Regions from separate parts of the Kitasatospora sp. NPDC022856 genome, predicted to be linked through region 1. Evidence: predicted binding sites of a transcription regulator. Region 1 holds the regulator's gene; each other region holds the start of a gene.
What was found. The regulator HrcA, encoded in region 1, represses chaperone genes, less so after heat shock. The targets are predictions, from matches to a motif close to TTNGCACTCNGNNNNNCNGAGTGCNAA.

Region 1 (6,267 bases):
GGTCAGCGGCCGTTGAAGGCGTCCTTCAGCCGGGAGAACAGCCCCTGCTGGCCCGGCGCGAACTGCCCGGAGGGCCGCTCCTCGCCGCGCAGCACCGCGAGCCGGCGCAGCAGGTCCTCCTGCTCGGGGTCGAGCTTGGTGGGCGTCTGCACCTCGACGTGCACTATCAAGTCGCCCCGGCCGCCGCCGCGCAGATGGGTGATGCCGCGGGCGTGCAGCGGGATCGACTGGCCGGACTGGGTGCCGGGCCGGATGTCGACCTCCTCCAGCCCGTCCAGGGTCTGCAGCGGCACCTGGGTGCCGAGCGAGGCGGCCGTCATCGGGATGGTGACCGTGCAGTGCAGGTCGTCGCCGCGGCGCTGGAAGGTCGGGTGGGTGCTCTCGGCGATCTCGACGTAGAGGTCGCCGGCCGGGCCGCCGCCGGGGCCGACCTCGCCCTCGCCGGCCAGCTGGATCCGGGTGCCGTTGTCGACACCGGCCGGGATCTTCACGGTCAGGGTGCGGCGGGCCCGCACGCGGCCGTCGCCGGCGCACTCCGGGCATGGGGTCGGCACGACGGTGCCGAAGCCCTGGCACTGCGGGCAGGGCCGGGAGGTCATGACCTGGCCCAGGAAGGACCGGGTGACCTGGGAGACCTCGCCCTTGCCGCGACACATGTCACAGGTCTGCGCGGAGGTGCCGGGGGCGGCGCCCTCGCCGCTGCACGTGGTGCAGGTGACGGCGGTGTCGACCTGGAGTTCCTTGGTGGTGCCGAACGCGGCCTCCTCCAGGGTGATCTCCAGCCGGATCATGGCGTCCTGGCCGCGCCGGGTGCGCGAGCGCGGGCCGCGCTGACCGGCGGCCGCGCCGAAGAACGCGTCCATGATGTCGGAGAAGCCGAACCCGGCCGCGCCCGCGCCGAAGCCGCCCGCGCCTCCGCCGTTGGGCGAGAGGGGATCCCCGCCGAGGTCGTAGACCTGCCGCTTCTGCGGGTCGGAGAGGACCTCGTAGGCGGCGTTGATCTCCTTGAACCGCTCCTGCGTCTTCGGGTCGGGGTTGACGTCCGGGTGCAGTTCGCGCGCCAGGCGCCGGAACGCCTTCTTGATCTCGTCCTGCCCCGCATCCCGTCGGACGCCGAGTACCGCGTAGTAGTCCGTGGCCACCAAATGCTCCGCTTGTTCCGCCTGTAGAAGTGCTTGCGACTGGTACCGGTGTCACCTGTGTGACACCGGTCGTTCCCTACGACTCGGCCAGGATCTGGCCCACGTACCGTGCCACCGCTCGCACCGCCCCCATTGTGCCCGGATAGTCCATCCGGGTCGGACCGATCACACCCAGTTTGGCCACGCTCTCGTCGCCCGAACCGTAACCGACCGAGACGACCGAGGTGGAATTGAGCCCTTCGTACGCGTTCTCCCGGCCGATCCGGACCGTCATCCCGGCGTCCGCCGTCTCACCCAGGAGGCGCAGCAGGACGACCTGCTCCTCCAGCGCCTCCAGCACCGGCTGGATGGTGAGCGGGAAGTCGTGGCCGAAGCGGGTCAGGTTGGCCGTGCCGGCCAGCATGATCCGCTCCTCGTTCTGCTCGGCGAGCGCCTCGAAGAGCGTCGCCAGGACGATGGTGACGGCCGGCCGGTCCACCGCCTCGAACATCGCCGGGAGCTCGTCCAGCAGCCCCGGCACGTCGGGCAGCCGCACGCCGACGGCCCTCGTGTTGATCTTGGCACGGAGGTCCGCGAGGACCACCTCGCCGACCGGACCCGGGCAGTCGACCATCCGCTGCTCGACCCGGCCGGTGTTGGTGATCAGGACCAGCATGACCTTGGCCGGAGCCAGCGCGACCAGCTCGATGTGGCGCACCGTGGAGCGGGAGAGCGAGGGGTACTGGACCACCGCCACCTGCCGGGTGAGCTGGGCGAGCAGCCGGACCGTGCGGGCGACCACGTCGTCCAGGTCCACCGCGCCGTCCAGGAAGTGCCGGATCGCCCGCCGCTCGGGCGCGCTCATCGGCTTGACCTCGGCGAGCCGGTCGACGAAGAGGCGGTACCCCTTGTCGGTGGGGATCCGCCCGGCGCTGGTGTGCGGCTGGTGGATGAAGCCGTCCTCCTCCAGCGCGGCCATGTCGTTGCGGACGGTGGCCGGGGAGACCCCGAGGTTGTGGCGTTCGACGAGAGCCTTGGAGCCGACCGGCTCCTCGGTGCCCACGTAGTCCTGGACGATGGCGCGGAGCACGGCGAGCTTGCGTTCGTCGAGCTGGCGGACCTCACCGGCCATGGGGCACGCACCTCCCTCTTCGCACGTTGTCCGTGGTGACGTGTGTCGTTCCGGCATGGTGCGGTCCGCCGGGCGGACCGCGGCCTTTGGCACTCTGAACAGAGGAGTGCCAGAACCGTACCTGCCAGTGTAAGGCCCGGGTCCGACGGCAGGAACGGCACCGCCGGGGTGATCCTGCCCGCATCGCGCGGCGCGCGGGTGATGCCGCGGGACCGGCCGGGTGGCAGCATCGATAGCGAACGGCGAACGGAGGACCAGCGATGTCGACCTCGGGCCAGCCCACCCGCTTCGCCCCGGACCGCGGCCTGACCGGCCGGATGGTCGGGACCATGTTCGTGATCGGGCTCCTGTACGTGGGTTTCACCGGCCTGCTGATCGCGCTGCTGCGCGGCGCCTGGCCACTGATCGTGCTGATCTCCGGCGGGCTGTTCGTGGCCCAGTTCTGGTTCAGCGACAAGATCACCGAACGGGCGATGGGCGCCCACCGGGTGACCCCGGAGCAGTACCCCCAGCTGCACGGCACCGTCGACCGGCTCTGCGCCCTCGCCGACATGCCCAAACCCCGGGTGGCGGTCGCCGACAACGACATGCCGAACGCCTTCGCGACCGGCCGCAACCCGCAGAACGCGGTGGTCTGCGTCACCACCGGGCTGCTGCGGCGGCTGGAACCGGAGGAACTGGAGGGCGTCCTGGCGCACGAGCTGTCGCACGTCGCCCACCGGGACGTCGCGGTGATGACCATCGCCGGCTTCCTCGGCGTACTGGCCGGGGCGATGACCCGGATCGCGATGTACGGCGGCTTCATGGGCGGCGGCCGCAACAGCAACGACTCCAACGCCGCGATCGCCGCGCTGGTCATCCCGCTGGTGTCGGTGGTGGTGTACGCGATCAGCTTCCTGCTGACCCGGTTGCTCTCCCGCTACCGGGAACTGGCCGCCGACCGGGCCGCCGCCCAGCTCACCGGCCGGCCCAGCGCACTGGCCTCGGCGCTCACCAAGGTGACCGGCCAGATCGCCGCGATCCCGACCAAGGACCTGCGCCAGGCCCAGCCGTACAACGCCTTCTACTTCGCCCCCGCGCTGAGCGCCCGGGAGGCCGCCTCGCAGCTGTTCTCCACCCACCCCTCGCTGGAGCAGCGGCTGGAGCAGCTGGCGAAGATCTCCACCCAGCTCGGCCGCTGAGCCGACGACACGCCCCGGAGGGGACCGCCGTGGGAATCCTGGACGCACTGTTCGGCCGCACCAAGCCCGTCCGGCCCGACCTCGACCAGCTGTTCGGCGTGCCCTCGGCCGCGCTGACCCTGGAGGCGGCGGCCGGCTTCCGGCCGACCGGCGTCGGGTCGGTCTGCTTCTCCTCGGTCGAGGGCGGCGCCTTCGTCGAGGTCGAGCGGCAGGTCCGGGCCCTGCTGGACGCCGACACCGAGCGCGGCGGCGTCCCGGTGGAGGCCTCCAAGGACGCCTACGGCTACTCCTGGCTGCTCGCCCGGCACACCCCCGAGGAGCTGCCGGAGCTGGTCAACGACCTGCACGCGGTCAACAGCGAGCTGGAGGGGAACGGCTTCGGCCCGCAGCTGCTCTGCTCGCTGGTGGCCTTCCGCGGCGCCGAGGGGCAGCCGCTGGCGCTGGTCTACCTGTACAAGCGCGGCACTTTCTACCCGTTCGCGCCGGTGCCGGGCGGCGGGGAGAAGCGCGACAGCCCGCTGGAACTGCAGGTCAACGCCATGCTGGGGAACGACCTGCGGCTGGAGAAGGACCTCACCCGCTGGTTCCCGGTCTGGGGCGCGCCGGGCCTGTGACGCCCCGTCGGGCCTGCCTATAGTCACCTGCATGCGCAGCCGCCAGTACGGACCCGACCTCACCCCGCCGTGGAAGCGGCAGCAGCCCGCCCCCGAGGTGCCCGCCGACCGGGACCTCGTGGTCGAGGAGGCCGCGACCGGCTTCTGCGGCGCGGTGGTGCGCTGCGAGAAGACCGCCGAGGGGTTCACCGTCACCCTGGAGGACCGGTTCGGCAAGCGGCGGGTGTTCCCGCTGGTGCCGCGCGGCTTCCTGCTGGAGGGCCGGACCGTCACCCTGGTCCGCCCCGCCGCCGCGGCGCCGGCGCCCCCGCGCGCGCCGGGCCGGACGGCCTCCGGCTCGGTCGCCGTCCCCGGAGCGCGGGCCCGGGTGGCCCGGGAGTCGCGGATCTACGTCGAGGGGCGGCACGACGCCGAACTGGTCGAGCGGGTCTGGGGGGACGACCTGCGGATCGAGGGCGTCGTCGTCGAGTACCTGGAGGGCATCGACGACCTGCCCGCGATCGTCGCCGACTTCGCCCCCGGCCCGGGCCGCCGGCTCGGCGTCCTGGTCGACCACCTGCTCCCCGGCACCAAGGAGCACCGGATCGCCGCCCGGGTCACCGGCGACGCCGTGCTGGTCGTCGGCCACCCGTACATCGACGTCTGGCAGGCCGTGAAGCCCTCCTCCGTCGGCATCCCCGGCTGGCCGGACGTCCCCTACGGCGAGGACTGGAAGGGGGGCGTCTGCCGCCGCCTCGGCTGGCCGGCCGACACCCCCGCCGCGTGGAAGCGGATCCTCGCCTCGGTCGACTCCTTCAAGGACCTGGAGCCCGCGCTCCTGGCGAAGGTCGAGGAACTGATCGACTTCGTCACCCTGGAGGACTGACCGGTCAGCCGTGGGCCCGCGACCGCGAGCCGGCGGCCGACACCACGGCAACGGCTCTCAGTCCACCAGGTCGCGGACCACGGCGTCGGCCAGGAGGCGGCCCTGGAGGGTCAGGGTGGCCCGGCCGCGCTCGTGGGTGGTGCGGTCGAGCAGGCCGTCGGCGAGGTGCCGGTCGGCGGCCGCGCGGCCGGTCGCCGTGAGCAGGTCCAGCGGGATGCCCTCGGCGAGGCGCAGTTCGAGCAGGATGCGCTCGACCCGGCGGTCCTCGTCGGTGAGCCGCTCGCGGCCCTGGGCCGGGGTGCGGCGCTCGGCGAGGGCGCGGGCGTAGCCGGCCGGGTGCTTGGCGTTCCACCAGCGGACGCCGCCGACGTGGCTGTGCGCGCCGGGGCCGGCGCCCCACCAGTCGCCGCCGGTCCAGTAGAGCTCGTTGTGGCGGCAGCGGCCCTGCGGGGTGGTGGCCCAGTTGGAGACCTCGTACCAGGAGTAGCCGGCGGCGGCGAGCGCCTGCTCGGCGATCAGGTAGCGGTCGGCGTGCACGTCGTCGTCGATCATCGGCAGCTCGCCGCGCTTGACCCGGGCGGCGAGCTTGGTGCCGTCCTCGACGATCAGCGAGTAGGCCGAGACGTGGTCCGGCCCGGCGCCGATCGCGGCGTCCAGGGAGGCCCGCCAGTCGTCGTCGGACTCGCCGGGGGTGCCGTAGATGAGGTCCAGGTTGACGTGCTCGAAGCCGGCCGCGCGGGCCTCGGCCACGCAGGCCTCCGGGCGGCCCGGGGTGTGGTGGCGGTCGAGCAGCCGCAGGACGTGCGGCCGGGCGCTCTGCATGCCGAAGGAGACCCGATTGTAGCCGCCCTCGCGCAGTTCGGCGAGGTAGGCCGGGTCGACCGACTCGGGGTTGGCCTCGGTGGTCACCTCGGCGTCGTCGGCGAGCCCGAACTCCGCCCGGATCGCCGCCAGCATCTTCACCAGGTCCCGGGCGGGCAGCAGGGTGGGCGTGCCGCCGCCGAGGAAGACGGTCCGCACGGGCAGGTCGGTGTCGCCGAGGACCTCGCGGGCCAGCCGGATCTCGGCGACCACGTTGTCGGCGTAGGTCTCCTGGGAGGCGACGGCGCCGGAGGAGCGCAACTCGGTGGCGGTGTAGGTGTTGAAGTCGCAGTAGCCGCAGCGGCTCGCGCAGTACGGCACGTGCAGGTAGAAGCCGAACGGCCGCGACCCGAGCCCGGCGAGGGCGTGCGCGGGCAGGGAACCGTCGGACGGCACGGGTTCGCCGTCGGGGAGTGCGGAGGGCATGACCCCATTGTCCCGTACGGCCCCGGTGATCATCGAGGCCGTACGGGACGACGGACGGATCAGGCCT
Region 2 (6,267 bases), on a different contig from region 1:
CGGCACCTGTGGTGCCGGCCCGGTCACGCTCCGTCCAGTGGCGGGGTGAAAACCGGCAGCATACTGCATCGGCGGAAGAATCTGAGCGACTTGGGAATGTTGTCCGGAATCTGTTCGTTGGATCGTTACGTGTGAGCCCCGCGGGGCCCGCATTCTTGCCCTCTTGGGGGCAGGCAGGCAGACCTCGGCAATTCCAGCAAAGGGAGCAAGCATGGCCACCCGTGCCGTCGTTCGCGACAGGGCCGACCGGACTCGCGCGGCCCGCCCGACCAACCTTGAGGCCGACCGTGACCTGGTCGGTATGTATCTCGACGAGATCGCCAGGACGCCCCTGCTCGATGCCGCCGAGGAGGTCGAGCTCTCGCTGCGGATCGAGGCCGGTGTGTACGCCCAGCACCTGCTGGAGGAGGCGGAGCTCCCCGAGGGTGTGAAGCGTGAGGAGCTGGAGGCGATAGCCGAGGACGCCGAGCGCGCCAAGGACGTCTTCATCCGCTCCAACCTCCGGCTGGTCGTCGCCGTCGCGCGGCGTTACCCGCGCAGCGGCCTTCCGTTGCTCGACCTCATCCAGGAGGGCAACGCCGGCCTGGTGCGGGCGGTGGAGAAGTTCGACTACGCCAAGGGTTTCAAGTTCTCCACCTACGCCACCTGGTGGATCCGGCAGGCCATCACCCGGTCCATCGCCGACCAGTCGCGCACCATCCGGCTGCCTGTCCACCTGGTCGAGGAGCTGGGCCGGATCCGGCGTGTCCAGCGGGAGAAGTCCAAGGAGCTGGGCCGCGAGCCGGAGCCGGCCGAGATCGCGGCCGAGCTGGACACCACCGAGGCGCGGATCAAGGACGTCCTGGACTGGGCGCGTGACCCGGTGAGCCTCAACATGTCCGTCGACGACGAGGGCGAGACCCAGTTCGGCGACCTGGTCGAGGACACCGGGGCGACGTCCCCGGAGGACGCCGTGATGGTCATGCTCCGCCGCGAGGAGCTGGACGGTCTGATCGGGCGCCTGGACGACCGGACGGCCTCGATCATCCGGTCGCGCTACGGGATGGAGGACGGCCGTGAGCGGACGCTCACCGAGGTGGGCAAGCAGCACGGGCTGACGCGGGAGCGGATCCGCCAGATCGAGAAGCACGCGCTGGCCGAGCTGAAGCGGATCGCCGACCACGCGGGCTTCGAAGCCGCCTGACGGCCTCCCCGCCGCCACCTCGCCGGCGTACCGGGGCCCCGGGTGCGGAATCGCTCCGCACCGGGGCCCTCACGCGTCCCCGGCGGCGGTCGGCGCGGGCGCGGGGAGCTTCTAGGCTGGAGGAGTGGACGATGTGCGAGACGGAGGCGGGCCGGTGACCGAGCGGGAGCCCAGGCAGGACGGCGGGGGCAGGACGGACGCCGCGGAGGCCGTGAAGGCGTCCGACGACCCCAAGGCCGCGACGATGGGCCGGCTGGTCTTCCGGGACCCGCTGGACCAGCAGTCCAGTGACGACACCGACGCCGGCTGGGGCGGGCGCCCGGGAGCGGCGGACAGTGGAGGACGGGGGCTGGACTGGTACCTGAGCCAGCGCCCGCCGCACCACGGCGACTGACGGGGAGTGCTCAGCGCTGGCGCGTGACCAGCGCGTCGCGGATCTCGGTCAGCAGCAGGACCTGCTCGGCCTCCGCCTGGACCTCGGTGATGCCTCTGCGCCGGGCGGCGAGCCTGGTCATCGGCAGGATCAGGCAGAAGTACACGACGGCCGCGGTGATGAGGAACTGCAGGAGGGCGCTCAGCACCGAGCCCCACAGGATGAGGACCCCGGACGTGACCTCGCCGGTCGCGCTCAGCTCGCAGGGGCCCTTGAGGCAGGAACTGTAGGCACCCAGGTCCTTGGCCCCGAAGGCGCCGACGATCGGGTTGATCACGCCCTTGACGAAGGCGTTGATGATGTTGGTGAACGCCGCGCCGATGACGACGGCGACGGCGAGTTCGACGACATTTCCGCGCAGCAGGAATTCCTTGAAGCCTTTCATGCCGCGTGAACGACGAAGTCGTGGTCCGGTCACGGGTGAGCTTCGAGGTGTTCCGATTGACAACCCGATCGGCTGACCGACGCGGCGCCCGGAGGGGAGAGACCCGCCCGCGCGGGCCCGACGGCCAGCGCGGCCGACAGCGCGACCAGCAGCAGGGCGGGCACCCCGAGCCGGTGCCGGGCGGCCCGGCGGAGCCGGTGGAGGCGGCCACCGCCACGCCGGATCGGCGCGAAGGGCGGCACCTCCCGCCGGGGCGGAACGGCCGGGGCGGGGAGCGGCGGGAATCGCGGGGGGAGGCTCGTGGTCGACATGGGCACCACCGGTGGTCGCGGGGCGCCGGCCCGGGGTGCGGGCCGGCTCTTCCGACGCACACTCTGGGCGGCCCAGGGGTCGGGTGGAAGTCCTGTCCCCAGGCCTGTGGACAACTCGGCCCTGTGGACAACTCTGTACACCCGAACGGGGTAGTGGGCCCATTGGCGGTTGACCGCGAGCGGCCTGCCTCCGCCCGGGCACGCGAAAGGCCCGCGGGCCGCGCGATGGCGCGGGCCCACGGGCCTTCCGAAGTCTGGTCTCAGCCGGCCGGCTTCGCCGCCGGAGCCGAGCTCGCGGCAGCGGTCGAGCCGCCCGAGGACGACGAGGACGAGGTCGAAGCAGCCGACGACGAGCCGGACGAGGACGAACCCGACGAGGTCGAGTTCGACGACGAGCCGGTGCCCACCGAGCTGCTGGACGAGGATCGGCTGTCGGTCCGGTAGAAGCCGGAGCCCTTGAAGACCACACCCACGGCCGAGAAGACCTTGCGGAGCCGTCCCTGGCAGTCGGGGCACGTGGTCAGCGCCTCGTCGGTGAACTTCTGCACCGCCTCCAGGCCGTTGCCGCACTCGGTGCACTGGTACTGGTACGTGGGCACTTGTCTTCCTCCTGGCACTCTCGCCTGATGAGTGCTAACGATGGTCAATGATGCGGCATTCCGCTGGATCAGTCCAGCGACTCGAATGTGAGATGAGCCGGGGGCGCGCCGAAGCACCCGTTCCCCCGCCCGCCGGAAGCCGGCCGCCGAGGGCCGCCGCCCCGGCCCGGACCCGCCGCCCGACCGGCCGGACGCGTCCGACCCGACCCGACGCCGCCGGACGCCGCCCGACCCGTCGCCCCGAGCCCCGCCGCTCAGCCCTTCGCCGCCCCGACCAGCTGCGGAGCCGAGCCCCGCTCGTTCGCGCCCGCGACCACCGTGCTCGCCACGCCCGGCGCGATCAGCAGGTACCGCAGCGCGACCAGCGCGACCAGGCCGAGCCCGGCACCGGCCATCGGCACCAGGAACCCGGCCGACGGCCCGTGTCCGTCGATCAGCCGTCCGGCGACCGTGGACCCGGCCGCCAGGCCCAGCCCGATGGCACCGGTCAGCCAGGTGAAGGCCTCGGTCTTGGCGCCGTCCGCGACCAGCGTCTCGACCAGGGTGTACCCGGTGATCAGCGTCGGTGCGATGGCCAGGCCGCAGACCAGCCCGGCGACGGACAGCGCGACCAGGTTGGGCATCGCCCAGAGCGTCGAGCAGCCCACGACCAGCAGCGCGTAGCTGGCCAGCATCCGGTGCCGGGCGGCCCGGCGCCAGGCGACCATGCCGTACAGCACGCCGGCCAGCATCGAGCCGCCGGCGAAGATCCCGTACACGGTGCCGTTGGCGCCGGGCTGGCCGACCGACTCGGTGAACGCGGTGACCGACACCTGCATGGCGCCGAAGACGGTGCCGACGCCCAGGAACGCGCCGGCCAGCAGCCGGACGCCGGGGGAGGAGAGCGCGGAGACCCGGCGGACGCCGGGCTGGTGCGGGTGCCGGGCCGGCGCGGTGCGCCGCTGGGCGGCGAAGGCCAGTCCGCCGACCACGGTCAGCGCGGCCTCGGCGATCAGCCCGGCGGCGGGCGTGACCGAGGTGGCGATGGCGCCGGCGAGCACCGGGCCGATCACGAAGGTGAACTCGTCCGTCACGGACTCGAAGGCGAAGGCGGTGTTGAGCTTGGCGGCCGACAGCGCGGACGCCGAGCGTCCGCCGGCCGCACCCTCGGCGGAGAGCTTGGCGACCCAGCGGGACCGGACCATCGCGCCGACCTGCGGCACGCTGGCGCCGGCCGGGGCGGCGGCGAGGAAGAGGGTCCAGACCGGGGCGTGGCCCAGGGCCAGCGCGATCAGCGCGCCGACCGAGACCGCGTGCACGATCACGGTCGGGACGAGCACGGCGGCCTGGCCGTAGCGGTCGGCCAGCCGGCCGGTCTGCGGGCCGATGAAGGCCTGGGCGACGGCGGAGACCGCCGCGACGCTGCCGGCCGTGCCGTAGGAGCCGTGGGTGTCCAGCACCAGCAGGACGATGCCCAGGCTGAGCATCGCGTACGGGAGCCGCGCGGCGAAGGCGGGGGCCAGGAACGTCCAGGCCCCGGGGGTGCGCAGCAGTGCGCCGTACCCGACGCGGGCGGGTGCGCCCTGGTCGGTGGTGGCCCCGGTGCCCGGCCGGGTGTCCGGGAGCGTGTCGGTGGCCAGGGCGGCGCGGGTGTCCGCGGTGTTCTCGACCGTTCGGCGGGCCGTCACGGTCGTCCTTCCTGCTGCCTGGTAGCGCGGAAGGGGCATGGGGTGGCCCCGACGGCGCCGAGAGTCGTCCTCTCGCGCGTCGACCGGGGTAGTTACCGGGCCCGCCCGGCGTGGTTGCCGGGATCCGCGCCGCGGCCGCCGAGCGGTCGCGCCAACTCTGCTTCAGGCAGATGCTGGGGTGTTTCGATCGTTCTGCATATACGCGCGTAGATGACGCGCTACCCCCACCATACAGAGGACATCCAGATCTGTCCCGTCCATCGGAGGTGAACGCTGGACGAACCCCCCGTGGTCATCGCGGTCACCGCCGCCCGTACAGCCACCCCGCGAGCTTGCCGCCCTTGTCCACGGCCCGCAGCCGCCGCTCGGCGGCCTCGCTGACCTCGTCGGTGGTCACGACCAGCAGTTCGTCGCCGCCGCGCAGCACGGTGGCCTTGTCCGGAACGAAGCTGCTGCCCTCCCGGACGACCAGGGTCACCGCCGCGCCGGCCGGCAGCCGCAGCTCGCCGATCTCCACGCCGGACATCCTGGAACTCGGCGACAGCGCCACCGACAGCAGGTGTCCGTGCAGCTTCTCCAGGGGCGCGGACTCGATGCCGAGGTCCTGGCCCATCGAGCCCTCGGAGATCTTCAGCCACTTGGCGACCCAGGGCAGGGTCGGGCCCTGGAGCAGGGTGAAGACCACGACCAGGATGAAGACGATGTTGAAGACGTCGTGGGCCATCGGCGTGCCGGCCACCATCGGGATGGTCGCCAGCACGATGGGCACCGCCCCGCGCAGCCCGGCCCAGCTGAGCAGCGCCTGCTCGCGGCCGGGCAGCTTGAAGGGCGTCAGCGTGATCACCACCGACAGCGGCCTGGCCAGGAAGACCAGCACGGTGCCGATCACCAGCGCGGGCACCACGGCCGAGCCCATGGTCTCGGGGGTGCAGAGCAGGCCGAGCAGCACGAACATGCCGATCTGCCCGATCCAGGCCAGTCCGTCGGCGAAGCCGCGGACGGCGGGCCCGTGCGGCAGTTTGGCGTTCCCCAGGATGACCGCGCTGATGTAGACGGCGAGGAAGCCGGAGCCGTGCAGCAGCGCGCCGCCGGCGTAGGCGAGCACGGTGAGCGCCAGGACGGCGATCGGGTAGAGGCCGGAGGACGGCAGGGCGACGTGCTTGATCCCGAACGCGCCCAGCTTGCCGACCGTGAGGCCGACCGCGGCCCCGATGGCCAGCTCGGCGACGATCGTGCCGATCAGGACGTACCAGGAGTCGAGTTCACCGGTGGTGGCGAAGGCGACGACGAGGATCACCACGGGGGCGTCGTTGAAGCCCGACTCGGCCTCCAGGAGCCCGGTCAGCCGGTGCGGCAGCGGGACCATCCGCAGCACGGAGAAGACGGCGGCCGCGTCGGTCGAGGAGACGATCGCGCCGAGCAGCATGGACGTCCGCCAGTCCAGGCCGACCAGCCAGTGCGCGCCGGCCGCGGTCACGAAGACGCTGATCCCGACGCCGACCGTGGCGAGCACGGTGGCGGCCGGCATCACGGGTCTGACCTCGCGCCAGCTCGTCTTGAGACCGCCCTCGGCCAGGATGACGACCAGTGCGGCGTAGCCGATCACCTGGGTCAGCGCGGCGTTGTTGAAGGCGAAGCCCAGGCCGTTCTGGCCGAGGGCGACGCCGATGCCGAGGTAGATCAGCAGGC
Region 3 (6,267 bases), on a different contig from region 1:
GTCGTGGCCGGCCCGGTCGAGGCGGCCGTCGGGGGCCTCCCGGGCGGCCCGGCGGTCGGCGTCGCCGAGCGCCGCGCAGACCCAGACGGCATGCGGGTCGTCGATCGCGGAGAGTCCGGACACCAGCCCGCCGCCGCCCCGGCGCAGGGTCAGGGTGCCGTCGGCCGCGGTACTGAATGACACCGGTCCCCGGTTGGAGGCCACCAGTACGGTGGCGGAACCGGTCGCACTCGAACGTTCGGTCGTGAGATCGCCCATGGTTGGTACGTTGCCGTGGGCCCGGGTCGGCAAACCCCCGTCCGGCGTCAGGCCTGGTGGCCGTGGTGGGCGGCGTACTCCGGGACGGTGTGCATCGGGGGCCGTTCCTCCGCCGTGATCGCATGGGTGTGCGGGGTGAAGATGGCGGCGCCGCCGGCCGGGGGCCCGGCCGCGGTGCGCGGGTCCCGGGTGAACTGGGTGAGCAGCGGGTGGACCAGGTCGGCGGAGGCCTTCAGCCGGTGGGTCCGGTCCAGGCGTTCCAGGGCGGTGCGGTAGATGGTGGCGGCCATCCGGCCGAGCGCCTGGCTGTCCTGGTGGCGGTGGTGGCGTACGCCGACGTCCACCTGGGCGAGGGCGTCCAGGCCGGCGAGCTCCAGGGCGTCCACCAGGAGGCCGAGCTCGACGCCGTAGCCGGTGGGGAACGGCAGCCGTTCGAGCAGCGAGCGGCGGGCCGCGTACTCGCCGCCGAGCGGCTGGACGAAACCGGCGAGTTCCGGCCAGTGCAGGTTGAGCAGGGGGCGGGCGACCAGCTCGGTGACCCGTCCGCCGCCGGAGGGGACCACGGCGGCGTCGCCGGAGCCGGAGCCGTTCGTCACTTCGAGCGGCCGGTCGTACATGGCCTTGACCAGCTGGATGTCCGGCTCGGTGAGCAGCGGGCCGATGATGCCGGAGACGAAGGCGGGGTCGAAGGAGCGCAGGTCGGCGTCGACGAAGCAGACGATCTCGCCGCTGGTGACCAGCAGCGAGCGCCAGAGCACCTCGCCCTTGCCGGGGGAGGCGGGCAGCCGGGGCAGGATGTCGTCGCGGTGGACGACCCGGGCGCCGGCCCCGGCGGCCGCGGCGGCGGTGCCGTCGACGGAGCCGGAGTCGACGACGACGAGTTCGTCGACGAGGGGCAGGCGTTCCATCAGCTCGCGGCGCACGGTGCGGACGATGTCGCCGACGGTGGCCTCCTCGTCCAGGGCGGGCAGCACCACGCTGACGGTGCCGGCCCGACCCGCCGCCTGCTTGGCCGCCAGCAGGGCGCCCACCGGGCGGTCGGCCGCGCTCCAGGAGCGGCGGCGCAGCCAGGACGCCGCCTTCGGGAGGAGCGCGGGTGTCGGTTCGGCGGGCACGGAACTCTCCTCGACGGATCGGGGTGGGACGGGGCATCTCGCGTGGCGGACGGTCCCGTTCAGGGTTGACGCCTTCGGATACAGTCTTCGTACAGCGATCGGACCTTCGCACGCCGGGGTCGCCGCTGAGCAGGACCACAACTTCACAGAGCTCATCCAGAGGGACTGAGGGAACGGCCCGTTGACGTCCCGGCAACCTTCTCGCACGGCAGGCCTCCGGCCCCGGCGGGACAGGTGCCAATTCCGGCCTGTGGCGCGCCCGCGTCACGGGGAAGATGAGGAGAGAGGCCTCCGCCATCATGGCTATCGACACCGCCGCAGCCGCCCCCGCGACCGTTGATCTCGGTCCCGCCGTCGCACTGTCCTGTCGGGAGTGCGGTACCCGGTTCCCGCTCGGTCCCAGCTTCGCCTGCCTGGAGTGCTTCGGGCCGCTGGAGATCGCCTACGACTTCGGGAGCGAGGGCGCGGAGGAGCTCCGCAAGCGGATCGAGGCCGGTCCGGCGTCGATCTGGCGCTACGCCCCGCTGCTGCCCGTCCCGGCCGACGTGGCCGACAAGCCGAACCTCAACCCGGGGTGGACCCCGCTGGTGAAGGCGGACAACCTGGGCCGCGAGCTCGGGTTCACCGCCCAGCTGCACGTCAAGGACGACTCCGGCAACCCGACGCACTCCTTCAAGGACCGGGTGGTCGCCTGCGCGATCGAGGCGGCCCGCGCGTTCCACTTCACGACCCTCTCCTGCTCCTCGACCGGCAACCTGGCCGGCGCGGTGGGCGCGGCGGCGGCCCGGGCCGGGTTCAAGTCCTGCGTGTTCATCCCGCACGACCTGGAGCAGGGCAAGGTCGTCATGGCCGGTGTCTACGGTGGCGAGCTGGTCGGCATCGAGGGCAACTACGACGACGTGAACCGCTTCTGCTCGGAGCTGATCGGCGACCCGGCCGGTGAGGGCTGGGGCTTCGTCAACGTCAACCTGCGCCCGTACTACGGCGAGGGTTCCAAGACGCTGGCGTACGAGATCTGCGAGCAGCTCGGCTGGCGGCTGCCGGAGCAGATCGTCATCCCGATCGCCTCGGGCTCGCAGCTGACGAAGATCGACAAGGGCCTGCAGGAGCTGATCAAGCTGGGCCTGGTCGAGGACCGGCCGTACCGGATCTTCGGCGCCCAGGCGGCGGGCTGCTCGCCGGTGTCGGCGGCCTTCAAGGCCGGCCAGGACGTGATCCGGCCGGTCAGGCCGGACACCATCGCCAAGTCGCTGGCGATCGGCAACCCGGCCGACGGCCCCTACGTGCTGGACATCGCCCGGCGCACCGGCGGGGCGGTCGAGGACGTCACCGACGCCGAGGTGGTCGCCGCGATCAAGCTGCTGGCCCGGACCGAGGGCATCTTCGCCGAGACCGCGGGCGGGGTGACCGTCGGCGTGCTGAAGAAGCTGGTCGAGACCGGACAGCTGGATCCGGCCAAGGAGACCGTCGCGATCAACACCGGTGACGGCCTGAAGACGCTGGACGCCGTCTCCGACTCCGGGATGACCACCGTCATCCGCCCGACGCTGGCCTCGTTCCGCGACGCCGGCCTCGCGTCCGCCTGACCCGCCCGCCGCCCCCGCAGCCCGTACCGGCCGCCCGGCCGCACCGCCCGAGGAGATCCCCCATGAGCGCCACCGTCCGCATCCCGACCATCCTGCGCACCTACACCGGCGGCGCCGCCGAGGTGGCCGCCGAGGGCGCCACCCTGGGCGACGTCATCGCCGACCTGGAGCGGAACCACGCCGGGATCGCCGCCCGGATCCTGGACGACGCCGGCAAGCTGCGCCGGTTCGTCAACGTCTACGTCAACGACGACGACGTCCGCTTCGCCGAGGGCCTGGCCACCGAGATCAAGGACGGCGCGAGCGTTTCGATCATTCCGGCGGTGGCCGGCGGCTGCTGATCCGCCCCTTTCCGACCAGGCCTTTCATCGGCCGACCCGTTTTCGACCGGGCCGTCCGCCCGTACGGAATTCCGATCTCCGTACGCGCGGGCGGCCCGCCGCATTCCGGCGGGAATATTTCGCGGTCCGGGGGAGTAGAGTGTGGCTCGTCCGGGAAGAGGGCCGCGCCACCCCCCTCGCGCCGGTACTCGAACTCCGTCCGCGCCCGTACCGCCGGTGTCTGTCCGGCCGCTGAGACCGGCGCCGGGGCCGTGACCGTGAAACATGTCAGGCCGATGTCAGAATTCTCGAAGGCATTTGAGTAATTCGTCCGCTATGTCCGGCGTGAAATGCCGATTTCCTCCCGCTTTGGTCTGGCCTGTCCCCTGGTGGACCTAGGGAATTCCCAGCGGTTGACCCTGTTGCAGAGGGCGTCGATCCGGATACATTCAGCCGCGGTCGACGCAATCACCCGCTCACCGGAGGCCTTCCGGTGGTCTCCGCGGACGATTGTGGCGTGCACGGCTGCGCCCAGGGGGGGTTCCCCGGGCCGGCCTCAAACCAGACCCGGGCCCGCGACCTGCGGGCGCGTGAAGGGCCAGCACAGCACTAGGGGAGTTCGGAATGGCTCAGGGCACCGTCAAGTGGTTCAACGCGGAGAAGGGCTACGGCTTCATCGCGGTCGACGGTGGTGCGGACGTCTTCGTCCACTACAGCGCGATCCAGATGGACGGCTACCGCACCCTTGAGGAGGGCCAGCGGGTCGAGTTCGAGATCTCTCAGGGGCAGAAGGGCCCGCAGGCGGACATGGTCCGCGCCGCGGTCTGACCTTTCCGACCCCAGGAGTTCGGCTCGGCCCATTCGGCTGGTGCACCTCTTGCTTCACGACGGGCCCGTACGACACATGTCGTACGGGCCCGTCGGCATGTCCGGCGGGGGCCCGCGCGGCGTCCGGCGCGGGGGTGCCGGACACCCCGGCGGCGGCCCGGCGGCGGCCCGTCGGGGGCTCGCCGACGGCGGCCGCAGGGGGCGGACGCGGCTCGCGGGTTGGGCGATTGGGCTTGCACTCGCCTACCCGGAGTGCTAATCATTGGCGTTAGCACTCACAGTGTGAGAGTGACAGCGGACTGGGTCGGTGAGGCCCCCGGGAGCGGTAGGGGAAAGGACCCCCGCACACCAGGGCCGTCCGTCGCGGGCACCCCTTGGTCCGAGCAGTCGACCGTGTCCCGGAGGACCACTTCTGATGGCCAAGATCATCGCCTTTGATGAGGAAGCTCGCCGCGGCCTTGAGCGTGGCATGAACCAGCTCGCCGACGCGGTGAAGGTCACGCTCGGCCCCAAGGGCCGCAACGTCGTGCTGGAGAAGAAGTGGGGCGCCCCCACGATCACCAACGACGGTGTCTCCATCGCCAAGGAGATCGAGCTCGAGGACCCCTACGAGAAGATCGGCGCGGAGCTCGTCAAGGAGGTCGCCAAGAAGACCGACGACGTCGCGGGTGACGGCACCACCACCGCCACCGTGCTGGCCCAGGCGCTCGTTCGCGAGGGTCTGCGCAACGTCGCCGCCGGCGCCAACCCGATGGCCCTGAAGCGCGGTATCGAGAAGGCCGTCCAGGCCGTCTCGGACCAGCTGCTGGCCCAGGCCAAGGACGTGGAGACCAAGGAGCAGATCGCCTCCACCGCCTCCATCTCGGCCGCCGACACCCAGATCGGCGAGCTCATCGCCGAGGCCATGGACAAGGTCGGCAAGGAAGGCGTCATCACCGTCGAGGAGAGCAACACCTTCGGTCTGGAGCTCGAGCTCACCGAGGGCATGCGCTTCGACAAGGGCTACATCTCCGCCTACTTCGCCACCGACCTGGAGCGGATGGAGGCGACGTTCGAGGACCCGTACATCCTCATCGCCAACTCCAAGATCGGCTCGGTCAAGGACCTGCTCCCGCTGCTGGAGAAGGTCATGCAGAGCGGCAAGCCGCTCGTCATCATCGCCGAGGACGTCGAGGGCGAGGCCCTGTCGACCCTGGTCGTGAACAAGATCCGCGGCACCTTCAAGTCCGTCGCCGTCAAGGCCCCGGGCTTCGGCGACCGCCGCAAGGCCATGCTCGGCGACATCGCCATCCTCACCGGTGGCACCGTGATCTCCGAGGAGGTCGGCCTCAAGCTGGAGAACGCCGGCGTCGACCTGCTGGGCACCGCCCGCAAGGTGGTCATCACCAAGGACGAGACCACCATCGTCGACGGTGGCGGCGACAGCGACCAGGTCGCCGGCCGCGTGAACCAGATCCGTGCCGAGATCGAGAACAGCGACTCGGACTACGACCGCGAGAAGCTCCAGGAGCGCCTCGCCAAGCTGGCCGGCGGCGTGGCCGTCATCAAGGCCGGCGCGGCCACCGAGGTGGAGCTCAAGGAGCGCAAGCACCGCATCGAGGACGCCGTCCGCAACGCGAAGGCCGCCGTCGAGGAGGGCATCGTCGCCGGTGGTGGCGTCGCGCTGCTGCAGGCCGGTGTCGCGTTCGACAAGCTGGAGCTGGAGGGCGACGAGGCCACCGGTGCCAACATCGTCCGCGTGGCGCTGGAGGCCCCGATCAAGCAGATCGCGACCAACGCCGGCCTCGAGGGCGGTGTCGTGGTGGAGAAGGTGCGCAACCTCCCCGCCGGTCACGGCCTGAACGCCGCCACCAACACCTACGTCGACCTCATCGCCGAGGGCATCATCGACCCGGCGAAGGTCACCCGTTCCGCGCTGCAGAACGCCGCCTCCATCGCGGCGCTCTTCCTCACCACCGAGGCCGTCATCGCCGACAAGCCGGAGAAGGCCGCCGCGGCCGCCGGCGGAGGCATGCCGGGCGGTGACATGGACTTCTGATCCCCTCCGGGATCGGTCGTTTCCCGATCGCACGGGCGGTTCCCCTCGGGGAGCCGCCCGTGCGGCGTTGTGTCCGGCGCCGTTTTGGGACAATGGACGGATGGCTGCCACCGCTGATGACA

Region 2: the regulator HrcA is predicted to act here: its motif matches at 2,923-2,949, upstream of ACZ34W_RS10130 (FmdB family zinc ribbon protein).
Region 3: the regulator HrcA is predicted to act here: its motif matches at 4,340-4,366, upstream of groL (chaperonin GroEL).

Annotation. Positions count from the first base shown of each region.
Region 1 covers NZ_JBVHHE010000001.1:527,031-533,297, forward strand. The annotation lists gene dnaJ (molecular chaperone DnaJ) at 3-1,142, opposite strand; gene hrcA (heat-inducible transcriptional repressor HrcA) at 1,219-2,253, opposite strand; gene htpX (zinc metalloprotease HtpX) at 2,514-3,434, shown strand; gene pspAB (PspA-associated protein PspAB) at 3,464-4,048, shown strand; gene ACZ34W_RS02410 (DUF3097 domain-containing protein) at 4,080-4,913, shown strand; gene hemW (radical SAM family heme chaperone HemW) at 4,971-6,200, opposite strand; gene ACZ34W_RS02420 (AMP-dependent synthetase/ligase) at 6,260-6,267, opposite strand, start outside.
Region 2 covers NZ_JBVHHE010000006.1:257,747-264,013, forward strand. The annotation lists gene ACZ34W_RS10115 (sigma-70 family RNA polymerase sigma factor) at 212-1,183, shown strand; gene ACZ34W_RS10120 (hypothetical protein) at 1,308-1,577, shown strand; gene mscL (large conductance mechanosensitive channel protein MscL) at 1,588-2,001, opposite strand; gene ACZ34W_RS10130 (FmdB family zinc ribbon protein) at 2,573-2,911, opposite strand; gene ACZ34W_RS10135 (MFS transporter) at 3,166-4,443, opposite strand; gene ACZ34W_RS10140 (potassium/proton antiporter) at 4,880-6,267, opposite strand, start outside.
Region 3 covers NZ_JBVHHE010000006.1:79,137-85,403, forward strand. The annotation lists gene ACZ34W_RS09305 (alpha,alpha-trehalose-phosphate synthase (UDP-forming)) at 1-258, opposite strand, end outside; gene ACZ34W_RS09310 (glucosyl-3-phosphoglycerate synthase) at 306-1,373, opposite strand; SAM riboswitch class I at 1,523-1,655, shown strand; gene thrC (threonine synthase) at 1,673-2,959, shown strand; gene ACZ34W_RS09320 (ubiquitin-like small modifier protein 1) at 3,022-3,300, shown strand; gene ACZ34W_RS09325 (cold-shock protein) at 3,904-4,107, shown strand; gene groL (chaperonin GroEL) at 4,523-6,145, shown strand; gene ACZ34W_RS09335 (hypothetical protein) at 6,246-6,267, shown strand, end outside.